4 regions of the Janibacter cremeus genome follow, and region 1 is predicted to be linked to each of the others. Evidence: riboswitches for the same ligand, from Rfam matches in the RefSeq annotation. Region 1 holds a riboswitch; each other region holds the start of a gene.

Region 1 (3,738 bases):
CGGCCCTGTCGCGCATGGCCAACCGGGACCACCGCATCGACGTGGGCGACGGCGACACCGTCCTGCTCGCCTCGAGCCTGATCCCCGGCAACGAGAACGCCGTCTACCGGATCATCAACGGCCTGATGCGCCTGGGCGCCGACGTCGTGCACAAGGGCAATGCCAAGGTGCACGTCTCCGGGCACGCCAGCGCCGGTGAGCTGCTCTACTGCTACAACATCGTCAAGCCGCGCAACGTGATGCCGGTCCACGGCGAGTGGCGCCACCTCGTGGCCAACGCCGAGCTGGCCATCGCCACGGGGGTGGACGCGGACCACGTCGTCCTGGCCGAGGACGGGGTCGTCGTCGACCTCGTCGACGGCCGGGCGCGCATCGTCGGGGCGGTGCCCTGCGGCTACATCTACGTCGACGGCTCGAGCGTCGGTGCCGCGACGGAGGAGCTGCTCAAGGACCGCCGCATCCTGCGCGACGAGGGCTTCATCTCGGTCATGGTCGTCGTCGACGCCTCGACCGGCAAGGTCGTCGCGGGCCCGGAGATCACCGCCCGTGGCTTCGCCGAGGACGAGGAGATCTTCACCCAGGTGCGGCCGAAGATCATCGCCGCCCTCGACGAGGCCACCCGCAAGGGCACGACCGACCCGCACCAGCTGCAGCAGGTCGTCCGTCGCGCGGTCGGCGGCTGGGTCGGCGGCAAGATCCGTCGCCGCCCGATGATCATCCCGGTGGTCGTCGAGGCCTGAGCGGGGTCGACCCCCACCGTCGGATCAGAGCGAGCGAAGGGCGGCGAGCAGCCGGTCCACGTGCTCGCTGGTCGTCCCGAGCCCGGCACTGATCCGCACGGCCGTGGATTGCGGCCGGTCGGCGAGCAGGTGGTCGACGAGCGGGTGCGCGCAGAACCTCCCGTCGCGCACGCCGATCCCGTGCTCGTCGCCCAGGACGCGGGCGACCTCGCTGCTGTCGTGCCCGTCGACCGTGATCGTCGCGACGGGCGCGCCGGTGCGACTGCCGAAGAGGGTGTGCACGTGCACGCCGTCGATGGTGGCGAGGCCGCTGAGCAGCCGGGTGCGCAGGGCGTGCTCGTGGGCGATGATCGCCTCCTCGTGCTCGCCGATGACCTCGCAGGCGGTGGCGAGCGCGACCGCACCGAGGACGTTGGGGCTGCCTGCCTCGTGCCGGGCCGGACCGGTGGTCCACTCGACGGCCCCGTCACCGACGCGGGTGGTGGCCCCGCCCCCGGCGAGGTAGGGGTCGGCGGCGTCGAGCCAGTCCCGACGGCCCACGAGTGCTCCGGCGCCGAAGGGCGCGTAGACCTTGTGTCCGGAGAAGGCGACCCAGTCGATGCCCAGGGCCGCGATGTCGACCCGGCGGTGCGGGACGACCTGGGCGGCGTCGAGCGCGAAGCGGGCCCCGTGCGCGTGCGCCAGGTCGGCGAGCCGCTCGATCGGCCAGTGCTCGCCCGTGACGTTGGAGGCGCCGGTCGCGACGACGAGCCGGTGCTCGCCCGGGTGGGTGCGCAGCGCCTCGTCGAGCAGCGTGACGGCTTCGGCGTGGCTGTGCGGGATGGGCAGGCGCACCGCGTCGGCCCAGGGCAGCAGCGCGGCGTGGTGCTCGGAGGCGAAGACGAAGACCGTCGTGCCCGCCGGCAGTGCCCGGGCGAGGAGGTTGAAGGAGTCGGTCGTGTTGCGGGTGAAGACGACCTGGTCGTCCTCGCGTGCCCCGACGAAGGCGGCGACCGCCTCTCGGGCCGCCTCGTAGCGGGAGCTGGTCACCCGGGAGGCGAAGCCCGCGCCGCGGTGGACGGAGGAGTAGGTGACGGAGGCGGCCGTGACCGCCTCCGTGACGGCGACGAGGGCGGGGGTGGTCGCACCGTGGTCGAGGTGGGCGTACTCGACGGTGGTGCCGTCGCAGTCGCGGTAGGTCAGTCCGGCCGACACGAGCGAGGGCAGGGCCGTGGTGGTGGGACGCAGGTCAGAGACGGTCATGGAAGGACTCCATCGGGTCATGGACCCAGGCGTCGACCGTGAGTCCGCGCTTGCCGGGCGACACCGCGCCGCCGGCCAGGTCGTCACCCGGAGCACCCCACCGCGGAAGGAGGGTTGCCGACCAGCTAGCCGGGGCTTGTCGCTGGTACTCGTGACCTTGGGTCGAGACGGTAGCGGACGCACTCCCCGGCGTGTGCGGTCGGGTGCCACCCGTCTCGGATCGTGGGACGTCAGCCGAGGAGGAGGAGGGCGAGCAGCGTGCCGGCCACGAGGTACGGGCCGAAGGCCAGGTGAGTGCCCCGTCCTGCCCTGCGGGCGAGCAACAGCCCCAGCGCGACCACCCCACCGAGGACGAAGCCGAGCCACAGCCCGAGGAGGACGTGACCCCAGGAGAGCCAGCCGAGGGCTGCTGCGAGCGAGACGACGAGCTTGGCGTCGCCCATCCCGATCGAGCGTCCGTGGAGCACGAGGGCCAGCAGCAGGAAGCCACCACCGACGACGAGTGCCGCCAGACCCGCCCGGCGAAGGGAGGTCCAGTCGCCGGTCGCGGCGCTCGCCACGGCGAGCAGGGCGAGCTCGACCGGCACCAACGGCAGCGTGATCGCATTGGGCAGGCGGTGCACGTCCGCGTCGATCGCAGCGAGGGCGAGCCCGGCGGGCACGAGGACGAGGTAGGGCAGGAGGACCGGCCACGGGTGGTCGGCGAGAGCCCCCGCCACGAGCACCCCGGCGAAGGGGGCGACCGGCGCCACCCACAGATGGCGGGGAAGGGGGCCGGTCTCGTCGGGACGGCGGTAGCGCCCGGTGCGCAGTCGGAGCAGGGCGCCGATCCCGAGTGCGCCCGTCACGACGGCGACGAGCACCAGGCGGGAGTCCACCGGGGGAGGCTACCGCCCTGGTGCGCGTGTGACGCGTGTGCCGGACGTGTCTTTCCCCTACCCTGCGATCATGGCCACTCGCCCGTCGACCACCGCTCGCAAGAGCGCCGCCTCGCGACCCCGCGGAAGCACGCGGCCCTCGGGGCGGAAGCCGGCCGCCAAGGGCAAGACCCCGGCGGCGCGGAAGAAGGGCGCCTCCGGGGGTGGGCTCCCGCTGCCGCTCGCCGCCGTCCAGCGCACCTGGATGGGCGTCGCGAGCGCCACCGGATCGAGCGTGCGCCGGATGGGCCACGGGGCCAGCCAGATCGAGCCGGAGCACCGTCGTGACGGGCTCGGCTTCCTCTTCCTCGCGCTCGCCCTCGTCGTCGCCGTCCGCGAGTGGTGGGGCCTGACCGGCGGCTTCGGCGACATCGTGCACGCGGTCGCCGCGGGCACCTTCGGCCGGGTCGCCTACGCGTTGCCCATCGTCCTGCTGGTCCTCGGCGTGCGCCTGCTGCGCACCCCGAGCAACGAGGCGGCGGATGCCCGCCTCGGCTTCGGCACCGTCATGGCCCTCTTCGCCGCCTCCGGACTGACCCACATCGCCAAGGACATCCCGCAGCCCCCGGAGGGCGCGGACCCCATGCGCGACGCGGGCGGCATCGTCGGTTTTCTCGCCTCCGACCCGCTCGTGACGGCGGTGACCGAGTGGCCCGCGATCATCCTGCTGGCCCTGCTCGGCCTGTTCAGCCTCCTGCTGCTCACGGGGACCCCGCTGCACGAGGTCCCGCAGCGGCTGGCCTACATCCGTGCCGCCTTCACCGGGGAGGTGCCGGCGCACGTGGGCGATCAGCGGGCCGCGACCGACGCGCCCGGGACCGCGGTCAACCGGGCGCGCC
Region 2 (3,738 bases), 950 kb from region 1:
ACCGTGGGCCGCTCGCTCGTCCTGCTCACCCCGGATGCCTTCGAGCTGGCCGACGTCGTCGACGTCGCCCTGGCTCCCGTCGACGAGGACGAAGGGGGTCCCCCCGGCGGACCGGACCGCTCACCCCCGCAGGTGGCGACGCTGCACGTGGGGTCCGCGGACGTCAGCGTGCACGTGCGTCCGCTCGGTGCCGGGTTCGCTCGGTTGACCTCGGGGGTGGTCCTGCCGTGGCGGGTGGCCGACCGGGCGATCCTGCGGGACCCGGGCAGCCGCCGGCTGTGGTCCGTGCGGGTCGTCGACGTCGACCCCCTCCCGTTGGCTCGCCGGGGCGCGGCCAGCCGGCGCGCCGAGGCGTTGTCCACCGGGGACCCGGCGGCCGTGCGGCTGCGCTCACGGGGCGCCGACCGGGTGGACGTGCTGGGCCGGCTGGGTCTGACCGCCCCCTCCGGCGCCGTCCGGATGGGCGACTGGCTCGTGGACGGGGCCACCCTGGCCGACTGGCAGGCGCGCCTCGTGACGGCCGTCCGGGAGCACCACCGACGCGAGCCGTTGAGCGCCGGGATGCCGGTGGCCGAGGCGGCCCGCCACCTCGGGCTGGCGGCGCACCTGCCGACCGCGCTCGGTCACGAGGCCGTGCGGACGCTCATCGGTCCGGCCGGCCTGGCCCTCACCGACGGGAACGTCCACGACCCGGCGGCGGGGGGACTCGGCGCCGCGGAGGCGGGCGTCGCGGCCGTCGAGGAGAGGCTGCGGGCGACCCCCTTCGTCGCTCCGGAGCGCGGTGAGCTGGCCGACCTCGGGCTCGGTGCCACCGAGCTCGCCGCCGCGGCCCGGCTCGGCCGGCTGCTGCGCCTGCCCGACGACGTCGTCCTGCTGCCCGACGCACCGGCTCGGGCCATGCGGGTGCTCGCCGGGCTGGAGCAGCCCTTCACCCTCAGCGCAGCGCGGCAGGCCCTCGGCACGACCCGACGGACCGCGGTGCCGCTGCTGGAGCATCTCGACGCTCGCGGCTGGACCCGACGGGTCGACGGGAGTCTGCGCGAGGTCGTGCGCTAGTCACTGGCCGGACAGCACGTCGCCCGGCCTGCAACACCCCCTGCGGGCTGCAGACCGGACGACGTGCGCTGACTCCGCTGCCGGTCGGAGTCAGCAGTGGCGCTGGCTGACCGTGGTGATCAGCCGGCGGCCAGCTCGAGCGTGGTCCGCACCGGGACGCCGTTGGTGAGGTTGTCCGCGACGGGGCAGTGCGTCGCCACGGCCTCCTCGAGACGGCGGTAGTCGGCGTCGCTCTCCGGGCCGGTGAGGGTGACCTCGAGGTCGATGCCCCGGAAGCCCGGCCGCACGCCCTCGGCGGTGCCGAAGAAGCCCCGCAGGTCGATGTCGCCGGCGAGCGCGACGTCCACGCCGTCCAGGCGCAGGCCCAGCTTCTCCGCCCACACCTGGTAGGTGATGACCGTGCAGGAGGCGAGGGCGCCGAGCAGGTGCTCGACCGGGTTGGCACCGAGGTCGGTGCCACCGAGGCCGGCCGGCTCGTCGATGGTGAAGGTGTGCTGACGCGCCGAGAGGGTGACCTCCGTGGCCGTGCCGCGCACGAGGGAGCCCGTGAGCGAGGTGGTCAGCAGGTTCGGGTCGTTGGTGGTCTCGTCGATCGTCTGGCTCATGGCATGACTCTTTCGTCCAGGGCTCAGGTGAACCCGCGCTTGACACGGCCGGTCGACCGCGTCCAGGTCCTCACCCGGGGCACCCCACCGAGGGTGGAGGGTTGCCGCCCAGCAAGCCGGGGCTTCACGCTGGGACTCATGACCAAGACATAACGTCACATACTGCGACCCATAATGTCCAGTTATGAGTCGGGGGGTCCGGCATCCGGACGCCGGGGGGTCAGGTCGACCGTGAAGAGCGGCAGGAAGAGCTGCGCGAGCGGTCCGATGGCCACGGCGTAGAGCACGGTGCCGACACCGACGACACCGCCGAGGAGCCACCCGACGGCGACCACGCTGACCTCGAGCCCGGTGCGCACCAGTCGGATCGAGCGCCCGGTCACCCGCGCCAGTCCGGTCATCAGGCCGTCACGCGGGCCGGGACCGAACTGCGACCCGATGTACATGCCCGTCGCGATGCCGTTGAGGACGACACCGCCGACCAGCAGCGCGATCCGCCACCCGAGGGCCTCCGGCGCCTGCAGGAGGGAGAGGACGAGGTCCGCCGACGGGCCGATGAGCAGGGCGTTGCCGATCGTGCCGACGCCCGGCTTCTGGCGCAGCGGGATCCACCCCAGGAGGACGAGCAGCGAGACACCGATGACGATCGTCCCGAAGGTCAGCGGGACGTGCTTGGCGACGCCGACGTGCAGGACGTCCCACGGGATCTGCCCGAGCGTGCCGCGGATGACCATCGCCATCGACGCGCCGTAGAAGAAGAGCCCGACGAGCAGCAGCGGCAACCGAATGCCGAGCCGGCCCGCACGCAGCTGGGCGAGGGGGCCGATGTCGGCGAGCTCGCGGTTGCGCACGCGCGGCGGCGCCTGCGGGGGCGGTGGGTCGGGGAGCGGCATGGCCCCAGTCTCGCCCACGACCCGGGGTGGGCGCTCAGGACCCGTCGTCGGGCTCCGGGCGAAGGGGGGACGGGGCGCTGCTGAACCATCCCCGGCTGTGGACCGGGCAGCGGTCCTCCTCGTGGGCCCGGGCACCGGCCGGGCCGCCCACGAGCGCGCGGCTCGCCCAGCGGATGCGACGGCGCAGGAGGACCACGAGCAGCGCGAGCGAGAGGACCAGCGGCGGCCACAGCGGGCTCGGGCCGAAGTCGGGCGGGAGGTCGTACCCGCCGTCCCCGAGACCGGCGGCGCGCTCGAAGTGGTTGCGCGACAGGGGGAAGATCAGGCTGTCGACGTAGTACGCGGTCGGCAGCGCCAGTGGGCCACCGACGACCGTGGCGACGGCCCACTGGTCGACGTGCCGGGACTCGTGCCGCGCGATCGCCTCGACCAGATCCGGTCTGGCATTGGTGTCCGACCCGAACCGCACGTAGGACTCCTGGCCGGGCAGCGGGACGCCGGATACGTCCAGCTGGCCGATCCAGCTGACGAAGACGTCCCCGACGACGCTTCCGCCGCCGTGCGCGGTCGGGTCCGGGGGGAAGGCCACGAGCACCGCCGACCCCGAGCAGTGATCCATCCCCGCCGCCCGCGTGCCCAGGAGCATGACTCCGCTGACCGGTGCGTTGATCACGGCGCGTGTGCGTCCCCACAGTCCCGGCACCGAGTCCGGGGTCGGCGTCTCGGCCACCACCTCCTCGGCTCCGCTGGCGAACCGGGCACTGCACTCGTCCTGGACCGCCAGCTGCGTGCGGGCCGCCGCGCCGACGAGCAGCAGCGCCCCGAAGCCCGCGACGACGACGGTGCCGACCCGCTGGCGACGGCGGCAGGCCGTGCATGCCGCCGCGCGCCTGCGGCGGCGACGGCGCACGGGGGGCAGTAGCCAGAGGAGGCCGAGGACCCCGAAGCACAGCAGGAGCGCCGCACCCCGGACCGACCGGAGCACCCACGAGCGTGAGGAGGAGTCCGCGACGTGGCTCCCGCCCTCCATGGCGTCTCCCCTTCATGAGGCCGCTCCCGACGGCGGCTGCTCATGAGATTACCCCGCTGGCCGGGGCCCAACCGGAGCGCAGGGACCATCGTCAGTCGCCGACGACCCTCTTGCCGCGGGCGACGACCTTCTTGTCCGGTGCGAAGACGACCGA
Region 3 (3,738 bases), 950 kb from region 1:
CGACAGGTGCGCCAGCTGGGCCTCGAGTGCGTCCGAGGTCGCCACGTGCTCCTCGTAGGCCGCGCGCTCGATGCGCATGACGCGTTGGGACTAGGCGAGCAGGTCCGCGTAGGACTCGATCACCTGCGCCGCGTCGGACAGCGTGCTCGCGAGCCGGTGCAGGGTCTGCGGGCACTCGTCCACCCGCGAGGCGAAGGTGACGCCGGACGGCGACTCCCACACCCCCTTCGTCGAGACCTCGTGCAGCCGCGCGGCCGCCTCCCACATCGCGTCGGCCCGGGCTCGCAGGCTCCACGCCCGGGCGCGCAGGAGGGCCGGGTCCCCCAACTCGGTGTGGAACATCCGCAACGCCATCAGGAGCCGCCCCGGAAGCGCAGGTCGACCTGCTGCTCGGTGCTGATGAAGCACCCGCCGGCGTGCCGAGCCAGGTCCCGCAGCGCCCGCAGCGTGCCGCACACCTCGACCCGGACCAGCTCCCGGTCGCCGAGGACGCCGTCCAGGGCCCGCTCGCCCGTGCCGGAGGGGAACCCGTACACGGCCGTCTCCGCGGTCCGCGCCGCGGCATCCTCGAGTCCGTCTGCGATGTCCCCGAGCCGCTCCCCGAGGCGGGCGATGCCCTCGCCGTCGATCGAGATCCCGTCGTCACCCATGCGGACACCGTAGGGAAGAACGCCGCGGGGCCCGTGGAGTTCTCCACAGGCCCCGCGGGGTGATGTATCGAGGTCAGGCCTTGGCGGCGGCGAACCCCTGCTCGAGGTCGGCGATGATGTCGTCGGCGTTCTCCAGGCCGACCGAGAGGCGCACCAGGCCGGGAGTGACGCCGGCGGCGAGGCGGTCCTCGTCCGGACCCTGCGAGTGGGTCGTCGACGCGGGGTGGATCACGAGCGAGCGCACGTCACCGATGTTGGCCAGGTGGCTGTGCAGCTCCAGGCCCTCGACGAACTTCTTGCCCGCCTCGAGGCCGCCGCTGATCTCGAAGGACAGGATGGAGCCGGCGCCCTTGGGGGTGTACTTCTGCGCGGTCTCGTGGCTGGCGCTGCTCGGCAGCGAGGCCCACGTGACCTTCTCGACCTGCGCGTGGCCACCGAGGTAGTCGGCGACCTTGTGGGCGTTGTCCAGGTGGCGGTCCATGCGCAGGCTGAGCGTCTCGATGCCCTGTCCGATGAGGAAGGCGTTGAACGGCGAGACGGCCGGGCCGAGGTCGCGCAGCAGCTGCACCCGCGCCTTGAGGATGAAGGAGAGGTTGGCCCCCATGGCGCCATTCACGCCGAGGTCCGGGCCGAAGCGCAGGCCGTGGTAGCTCGGGTCGGGCTCGTTGTAGTTGGGGAACTTCTCCGGGTCGGCGGCGTAGTCGAACTTCCCGGCGTCGACGATCACGCCGGCGATCGAGGTGCCGTGGCCCCCGAGGAACTTCGTCGCGGAGTGCACGACGACGTCGGCGCCGTGCTCGATCGGACGCAGCACGTAGGGGGTGGCGATCGTGTTGTCCACGACCAGCGGGACCCCGGCCTCGTGCGCGACGTCGGCGATGCCGGCGATGTCGAGGACGACGTCCTTCGGGTTGCCGATGGTCTCCCCGAAGAAGGCCTTCGTGTTCGGCCGGACCGCGGCCTTCCACTCCTGCAGGTCGCTCGGGTCCTCCACGAGGGTGACCTCGATGCCGTACTTCGGCAGCGTGTACTGGAAGAGGTTGACCGTGCCGCCGTAGAGCGCGGCGCTGGCGACGATGTGGTCACCGGCCTCGGCGATGTTCATCAGCGCGAGGCTGGTCGCGGACATGCCCGAGGCGGTCATCAGCGCCGCGACGCCACCCTCGAGCGCGGCGATCTTGTTCTCGACCGCGTCCTGGGTCGGGTTCATGATCCGCGTGTAGATGTTCCCGAGCTCCTTGAGGCCGAAGAGATTTGCCGCGTGCTCGGTGTCCTTGAAGACGTAGGACGTCGTCTGGTGGATCGGCAGCGCCCGCGAGCCGGTCGTCGGGTCGGGTGCCTGGCCGGCGTGGATCTGCTTGGTCTCGAAGTTCCACGTGGTCGGGTCGGACATGTCTGTGCTCCTGGTGTGGTGCGCGCTTGACCGTGACGGATTGCCACGGACCTGGTCGTCTCCCGGGGCACCCCACCGCGGAGGAGGGTTGCCGGCCAGCTAGCCGGGGCTGTGCGCTGGCACTCAAGACCTGCCCAGAGCATATGAGACGCCCCGTGGTCCGGCGGAGGGTGTCTCACCTCCCGGGCGAAGGGGGCGTCCCCCGTCAGTCCCCCGCGCCCCGGCGGGCCCGTCGCACCCTGCGGATCCACCACAGCCCGACGAAGGGGAGCACGAGCGGCGCGTAGGCATAGCCCGCTCCGTAGTGCGACCAGACCGTCTTGTCCGGGAAGAGCTCCGGCACGAGGTAGGACAGGGTGCCCACGGTGAGCACCCCGACGGCCTCGACGAGGATCGCCCCGGTGGCGACCCGGGCGCCGGTGCGTCCCCCCTTCGCCAGGGCCACGGTCGCGACGATGTAGATCACCGCCGCCAGCGCGGAGAGCACGTACGCCAGCGGCGCCCGGTCCAGGTACTGGGTCAGCTGCAGGACCGAGCGGCCGGTGGCGGCGAGCGCGAGCACGGCGTAGACGGCGACGACGACCCGGCCCGGGCCGGTGCCGGTCCGCACGTCAGGCGGGGCCATGGACGTCCCAGATCTGCAGGATGCGGTAGGCCATGACACCGACGGTGAAGGCGCCGGCGATGACGACCCCCATGGACCAGCGGGTCTTCTCCTTCAGCGCGATGAAGACGACTGCGGGCGGGATGAGCGGCAGCGTCAGCGCGTACGCGAGCATCGTCGCGCCCTGCCCGGTGCCGGTGACCCTGCCCTGCGCGATGGCGCTGGCGACGACGAGGACGAGCAGGGACAGCTCGACGACGGCGGTCACGAGCAGCATGGCGTCGTCGACGAGGCGGTTGATCAGCAGGTAGACCAGGGCCATCACCCCGAGCACGCCGACGGCCACGATCACGACAGTGGTCAAGGGCACAAGCACGGCGCAAGGTTACCGAGCGCCGGGACTGGGACGATCACGGCATGAGTTCGCGTCGCCTGACTGCCCACGAGCTGATCGACACGGTCGTCGACGAGGGCACCTTCGTCTCCTGGGACGAGTCCCTCGACCTCGACGGTCTGGACGAGGCGTACCTCGACACGCTCGACCGTGCCGCCGAGCGGGCCGGCACCGACGAGTCGGTGCTCACCGGCTCGGCCCGGATCCACGGCCACGACGCCGCGCTGATCGTCGGGGAGTTCCGCTTCCTCGCGGGCTCGATCGGCCGGGCGGCCGCCGGTCGGATCGTCGCCGCGATCCGGCGGGCCACGACCGAGCGCCTTCCCCTCATCGCCGCGACCGCCAGTGGTGGCACGCGCATGCAGGAGGGCACCCCGGCCTTCGTGACGATGGTCGACATCTCCGCGGCCGTCGTCGCGCACAAGGCGGCCGGCCTGCCCTACCTCGTCTACCTGCGCCACCCCACGACCGGCGGGGTCTTCGCCTCGTGGGGGTCCTTGGGGCACATGACGATCGCCGAGCCGGAGGCGCTCATCGGCTTCCTCGGGCCGGTCGTCTACGAGACGGTCAACGGGCAGCCCTTCCCCGAAGGGGTGCAGCTCGCGGAGAACCTCGTCGACAAGGGGATCGTCGACGCCGTGGTACCCACCGACCAGCTCGCCGGGATCGCCGCGCGCGCACTGACGCTGCTGTCCGC
Region 4 (3,738 bases), 940 kb from region 1:
TTCGTGCTCGCGGCAGCCTTCTTCGCCGGCGTGGCCTTCTTCTCCGACGTCTCCGACGTCGAGGCAGCCGCGGCCTTCTTCGCGGGGGCCTTCTTGGCCGTCTTCTTCGCGGCTATGGACTTTGGCACCTGAACCTCAATTCCCTGGTCGTCGAGCGCACGCAAGACGGCCTTTCCCCGGCTGGGGCTGATCTTGGCTTCGCTGAATGCAACCTGCAGCTGGTCTGGCGTGACCAGCCCTGCGGTATGTCCTTGGCGCACCAGCTCCTGGAGCGCTGAGTGCGAGAACTCCTTGGGGAGGGAGCCCTGCGCCCCGTCGAACCGTGGGGACACAGCAGTCACCAACAACCTTTCGTCACGGTGGATTCCGCCGGGGCATCGTGGAGGTGGCGTGTCCCCGGTGTCCCGACTCGCCCGCACGCTGCGCGATGGGCTGTGTCCCCATTATAAATCCTTGCCGTCCGGCACAGGTACCCGAGGGTGGCCCGAGGTGCACGAAACCGGGGCGCGTCCCCTGCAGAGGGAGCGCCCCGGTGTCGCTGGTGTGCGGTCCTCAGCGGGCGTCCGCCTTGACCGCGAGCACGTCGCAGGGTGCGTCGAGCAGGACTCGCTGCGCGTTGGACCCGAGGATCAGCTTGCCGACCGGGGTGCGGCGACGCAGCCCGATGACGATCAGCGAGGCATCGGTCTCCTCCGCGACGGCGATGAGGTCCTCGGCCGGCTCCTTGCCGCGCACGAGCCCGCGGACATCGCCCTTGACGCCGGCATCCTCGAGACGGGCTGCCACCCGGCGCAGGTCGCTGTCGTTCTTGCGGGCGGCGTCACCGCTGAGGCTGGCACCGCCACGATCGGAGTGGATGACGGTCAGCTGCTCGTCGCGCAGCTTGCACTCCTCGAAGGCCCGCTCCAGCGCGGCCTCGCCTTCCTTGGTCGACACGTACCCCACGACGATCATCTGTGCTCCTCAAGACGACTTGCTGATGGAAGACCTAGGTCGAACGCTACACCGCGACCGCGTGACGTGTCTCACGAATGCGTTGGCGTGGCGACGATTTCGCAGGGCACGCCTCAGCGGGGTGGCGGCACGACGACGGAGCGCAGCAGGTCGGCGACCTGGTCGCCCTCCGTGAGGAATCCGTCGTGGCCGACGAGGGAGCTGATCGTCACCAGCTCGGCCCCCGGCTTGGCCTCGGCGAGCTCCTCGGACAGCCGCGGCGGGTAGAGCCGGTCGGAGTCGACCGGTACCACGACGAGACGACCGGCGAAGGGGGCGAGTGCCTCGCGCAGGCCACCCCGCCCACGAGCGATGTCGTGGGAGTTCATCGCCTCCGACAGCACCGCGTAGGAGTTGGCATCGAAGCGGGCGGCGAGCTTGCCGCCGTGGTGGTCGAGATAGCTCTCGACGGTGTACCGCGGTCGGCCGTTGGGCCCGACCGGCTCGTCCTGGACCTCGCGGTCGAAGCGCTGGTGCAGCTCGGGCTCGCTGCGGTAGGTGATGTGCGCGATGCGCCGGGCGATGCCCAGGCCGGCCTCGGGACCCTGCGGGTTGTCGTAGTAGTCGCCGCCGGCGAACCAGGGGTCGTTGCGGATGGCGAGGATCTGCGCCTGGCTCCACCCGATCTGCTCGGCCGTGGCGTAACCGCTCGTCGCGAGCGCCACCGCGGCGGCGACCCGGTCGGGGAAGCTCGCGACCCACTCGAGGGTGCGCATGCCGCCCATGGACCCACCGATGACGGACTGCCACGTGTGGATGCCCAGCTCGTCGGCCAGGCGCGCCTCGGCGGTGACCTGGTCACGGATCGTCACCCGGGGGAACCGGCTCCCCCACGGACGTCCGTCGGCGGAGCGGGCGCCGGGGCCCGTGCTGCCCTGGCAGCCGCCGAGGACGTTGATGGCGACGACGAAGTACTCGTCGCTGTCCAGGGGTGCGCCGGAGCCGATGAGGTCGGGCCACCAGCCCGCGGTGGGGTGGCCGGGACCGGCCGGGCCGACGACGTGGCTGTCCCCGGTGAGGGCGTGCTCGACGAGGATCGCGTTGTCACGGCGCTCGTTGAGCTCGCCCCACGTCTCGTACGCGAGGACCACGTCGGGCAGCCGGTCGCCGGACTCGAGATCGAGGTCACCGATGGTGACGAACTTCCGGCGGCCGGGGTGGTCTCCGTCGCGCCAGGAACCCGCAGTCGTGGGGGGCCTGGTGGTCACGCTCATGATGAGGTCTCCCGGGGCTCGCCTTGCCACACCCCTACGGTGCAGCCAGGTCATCACCCGGGGCACCCCGTCGCGAAGAGGGTTGCCGGCCAGCAAGCCGGGGCTTGACGCTGGCGCTCATGACCTGCCGACAACCATAGCCAGTGAAGCGACAAGGATCGAGCGGGGTCCGCACACCGGACCCTCCGGCGGGCCTCTCAGGCGGCCTCCCCCGACGCCCCCTCCCGGAGGGCACCGGCCCAGGGTCGCACCCCCGCGGAGAGCAACCGCAGCATCAGCTCGGCGAGCCGGTGGTCCGGCTCGATCTCCAGGGCCCGCTCCAGGCAGATGCCGGCGACCGTCCCGTCCCCCACCCACCAGGCCAGGTGGGCCACGAGGGTCAGGACGGGCGGCGTCGCCTCGGGTGGCAGCAACCGGCTCAGCTCGACCAGGCGCGAGCGCACGGCGAGCACCTCCTCGTGCCACCGCTCGGGAGAGACGTCGGCCGAGGCACGCGCCCGCTCCTCGTCGATCCCTGCCGCGACGTCCTCGACGGCGATGTCGACGTCGGGCACCCACGGGCACCACCGGGCGGCGAGCACCGCCGCAGCGGCCGGGGCGCCGCAGCTCTCGGCCATCGGCATGGCACCCGGGCAGAGGACGCCCAGGAGGGCGTCGCGCCAGACGACGTCCCGGAGCGAGGTCGCCACCCGGGCGAGCGCCTCGTCGCTGAAGACCGTGACGGCCATCGCCCGGGGTCGCGGGTCGAGGAGCTGTGCCCACCACGCGAGGACGTCCTCCCCACGGTCCAACCAGGAGGCAGGCGGGCCGGTCGGGCCACCACCGAAGGTGCGCGTGCTGCTGGGCGACCCGAGGGCTGCCAGGTGCAGGCCCACGGAGCGCGCGCGGTCCTCGTCCCGCCCCGGTAGCACTCCCTCAACGATGGCCGCACGGCTCGGCAGTGGCGCGACGCCGGCGTGCACGAAGGCCGCGACGGCGGGCACGTCCTCCGGCCGAGGCAGGGGCTGACCCTCCTCGGGGCAGCAGCTCTGGGCGCAGTCGGGTGAGTACCAGCGCCCGTCGCGCACCACGACGCGGTCGTGGACGCTGATCCCCTCGGCCGTCGCGGCCTCGAGCATCGCCTCGGACAAGGGGGCGGAGTCACCTGCACGGTCCTCGTGCGCGATGACCATCACCGCCGTCGCCGACTCGCGGGCGGCGATCGCCATCGCCTGCCCGGCGGCACCGCGGCAGTCCTCGGGGTCGCTGAGCAGGTCGTGGCGCTGGACGAGCCCGAGGCGTTTGCCGTGCAGGACGGTCACGACGACGGAGGGGCCGGGGTGGTAGCCGAGCTGGTACGGGAGCACCACGGCGAGCTCGGCGGGATTGCGGGGGCGAACTGTCGTTGTCATGCCCCGAATCTGCCGATGATCGTCGGTGCGGGGGGCGCCCCCTTCGCCGCCTGTGGGTAGTGCGTCGCACGCGGAAGAGCTTGTGGGTGGCGTCAGTCCGGGACGACGTGGGAGGGCACCGTCCGCCCCTCGGGCCGGTC

What was found. A riboswitch is a leader RNA that binds a small molecule or an ion and turns the genes downstream of it on or off. The one in region 1 is predicted to bind S-adenosylmethionine.
Region 2: another riboswitch for S-adenosylmethionine. It lies ahead of O9K63_RS11240 (OsmC family protein); the one in region 1 lies ahead of O9K63_RS06615 (aminotransferase class V-fold PLP-dependent enzyme).
Region 3: another riboswitch for S-adenosylmethionine. It lies ahead of O9K63_RS02160 (bifunctional o-acetylhomoserine/o-acetylserine sulfhydrylase); the one in region 1 lies ahead of O9K63_RS06615 (aminotransferase class V-fold PLP-dependent enzyme).
Region 4: another riboswitch for S-adenosylmethionine. It lies ahead of metX (homoserine O-acetyltransferase MetX); the one in region 1 lies ahead of O9K63_RS06615 (aminotransferase class V-fold PLP-dependent enzyme).

Annotation. Positions count from the first base shown of each region.
Region 1 covers NZ_CP115184.1:1,427,011-1,430,748, reverse strand. The annotation lists gene O9K63_RS06620 (ribonuclease J) at 1-740, shown strand, start outside; gene O9K63_RS06615 (aminotransferase class V-fold PLP-dependent enzyme) at 765-1,982, opposite strand; SAM riboswitch class IV at 2,024-2,139, opposite strand; gene O9K63_RS06610 (prepilin peptidase) at 2,213-2,860, opposite strand; gene O9K63_RS06605 (DNA translocase FtsK) at 2,931-3,738, shown strand, end outside.
Region 2 covers NZ_CP115184.1:2,378,382-2,382,119, forward strand. The annotation lists gene selB (selenocysteine-specific translation elongation factor) at 1-1,056, shown strand, start outside; gene O9K63_RS11240 (OsmC family protein) at 1,176-1,661, opposite strand; SAM riboswitch class IV at 1,692-1,805, opposite strand; gene O9K63_RS11245 (YczE/YyaS/YitT family protein) at 1,844-2,554, opposite strand; gene O9K63_RS11250 (hypothetical protein) at 2,589-3,584, opposite strand; gene ppk2 (polyphosphate kinase 2) at 3,676-3,738, opposite strand, start outside.
Region 3 covers NZ_CP115184.1:476,191-479,928, reverse strand. The annotation lists gene O9K63_RS02175 (hypothetical protein) at 1-78, opposite strand, end outside; gene O9K63_RS02170 (hypothetical protein) at 91-342, opposite strand; gene O9K63_RS02165 (hypothetical protein) at 354-650, opposite strand; gene O9K63_RS02160 (bifunctional o-acetylhomoserine/o-acetylserine sulfhydrylase) at 724-2,043, opposite strand; SAM riboswitch class IV at 2,061-2,174, opposite strand; gene O9K63_RS02155 (hypothetical protein) at 2,249-2,668, opposite strand; gene O9K63_RS02150 (hypothetical protein) at 2,655-3,011, opposite strand; gene O9K63_RS02145 (carboxyl transferase domain-containing protein) at 3,065-3,738, shown strand, end outside.
Region 4 covers NZ_CP115184.1:490,480-494,217, reverse strand. The annotation lists gene O9K63_RS02230 (RNA polymerase sigma factor) at 1-332, opposite strand, end outside; gene O9K63_RS02225 (universal stress protein) at 553-954, opposite strand; gene metX (homoserine O-acetyltransferase MetX) at 1,068-2,207, opposite strand; SAM riboswitch class IV at 2,223-2,332, opposite strand; gene O9K63_RS02215 (DUF4192 domain-containing protein) at 2,405-3,598, opposite strand; gene O9K63_RS02210 (YkvA family protein) at 3,691-3,738, opposite strand, start outside.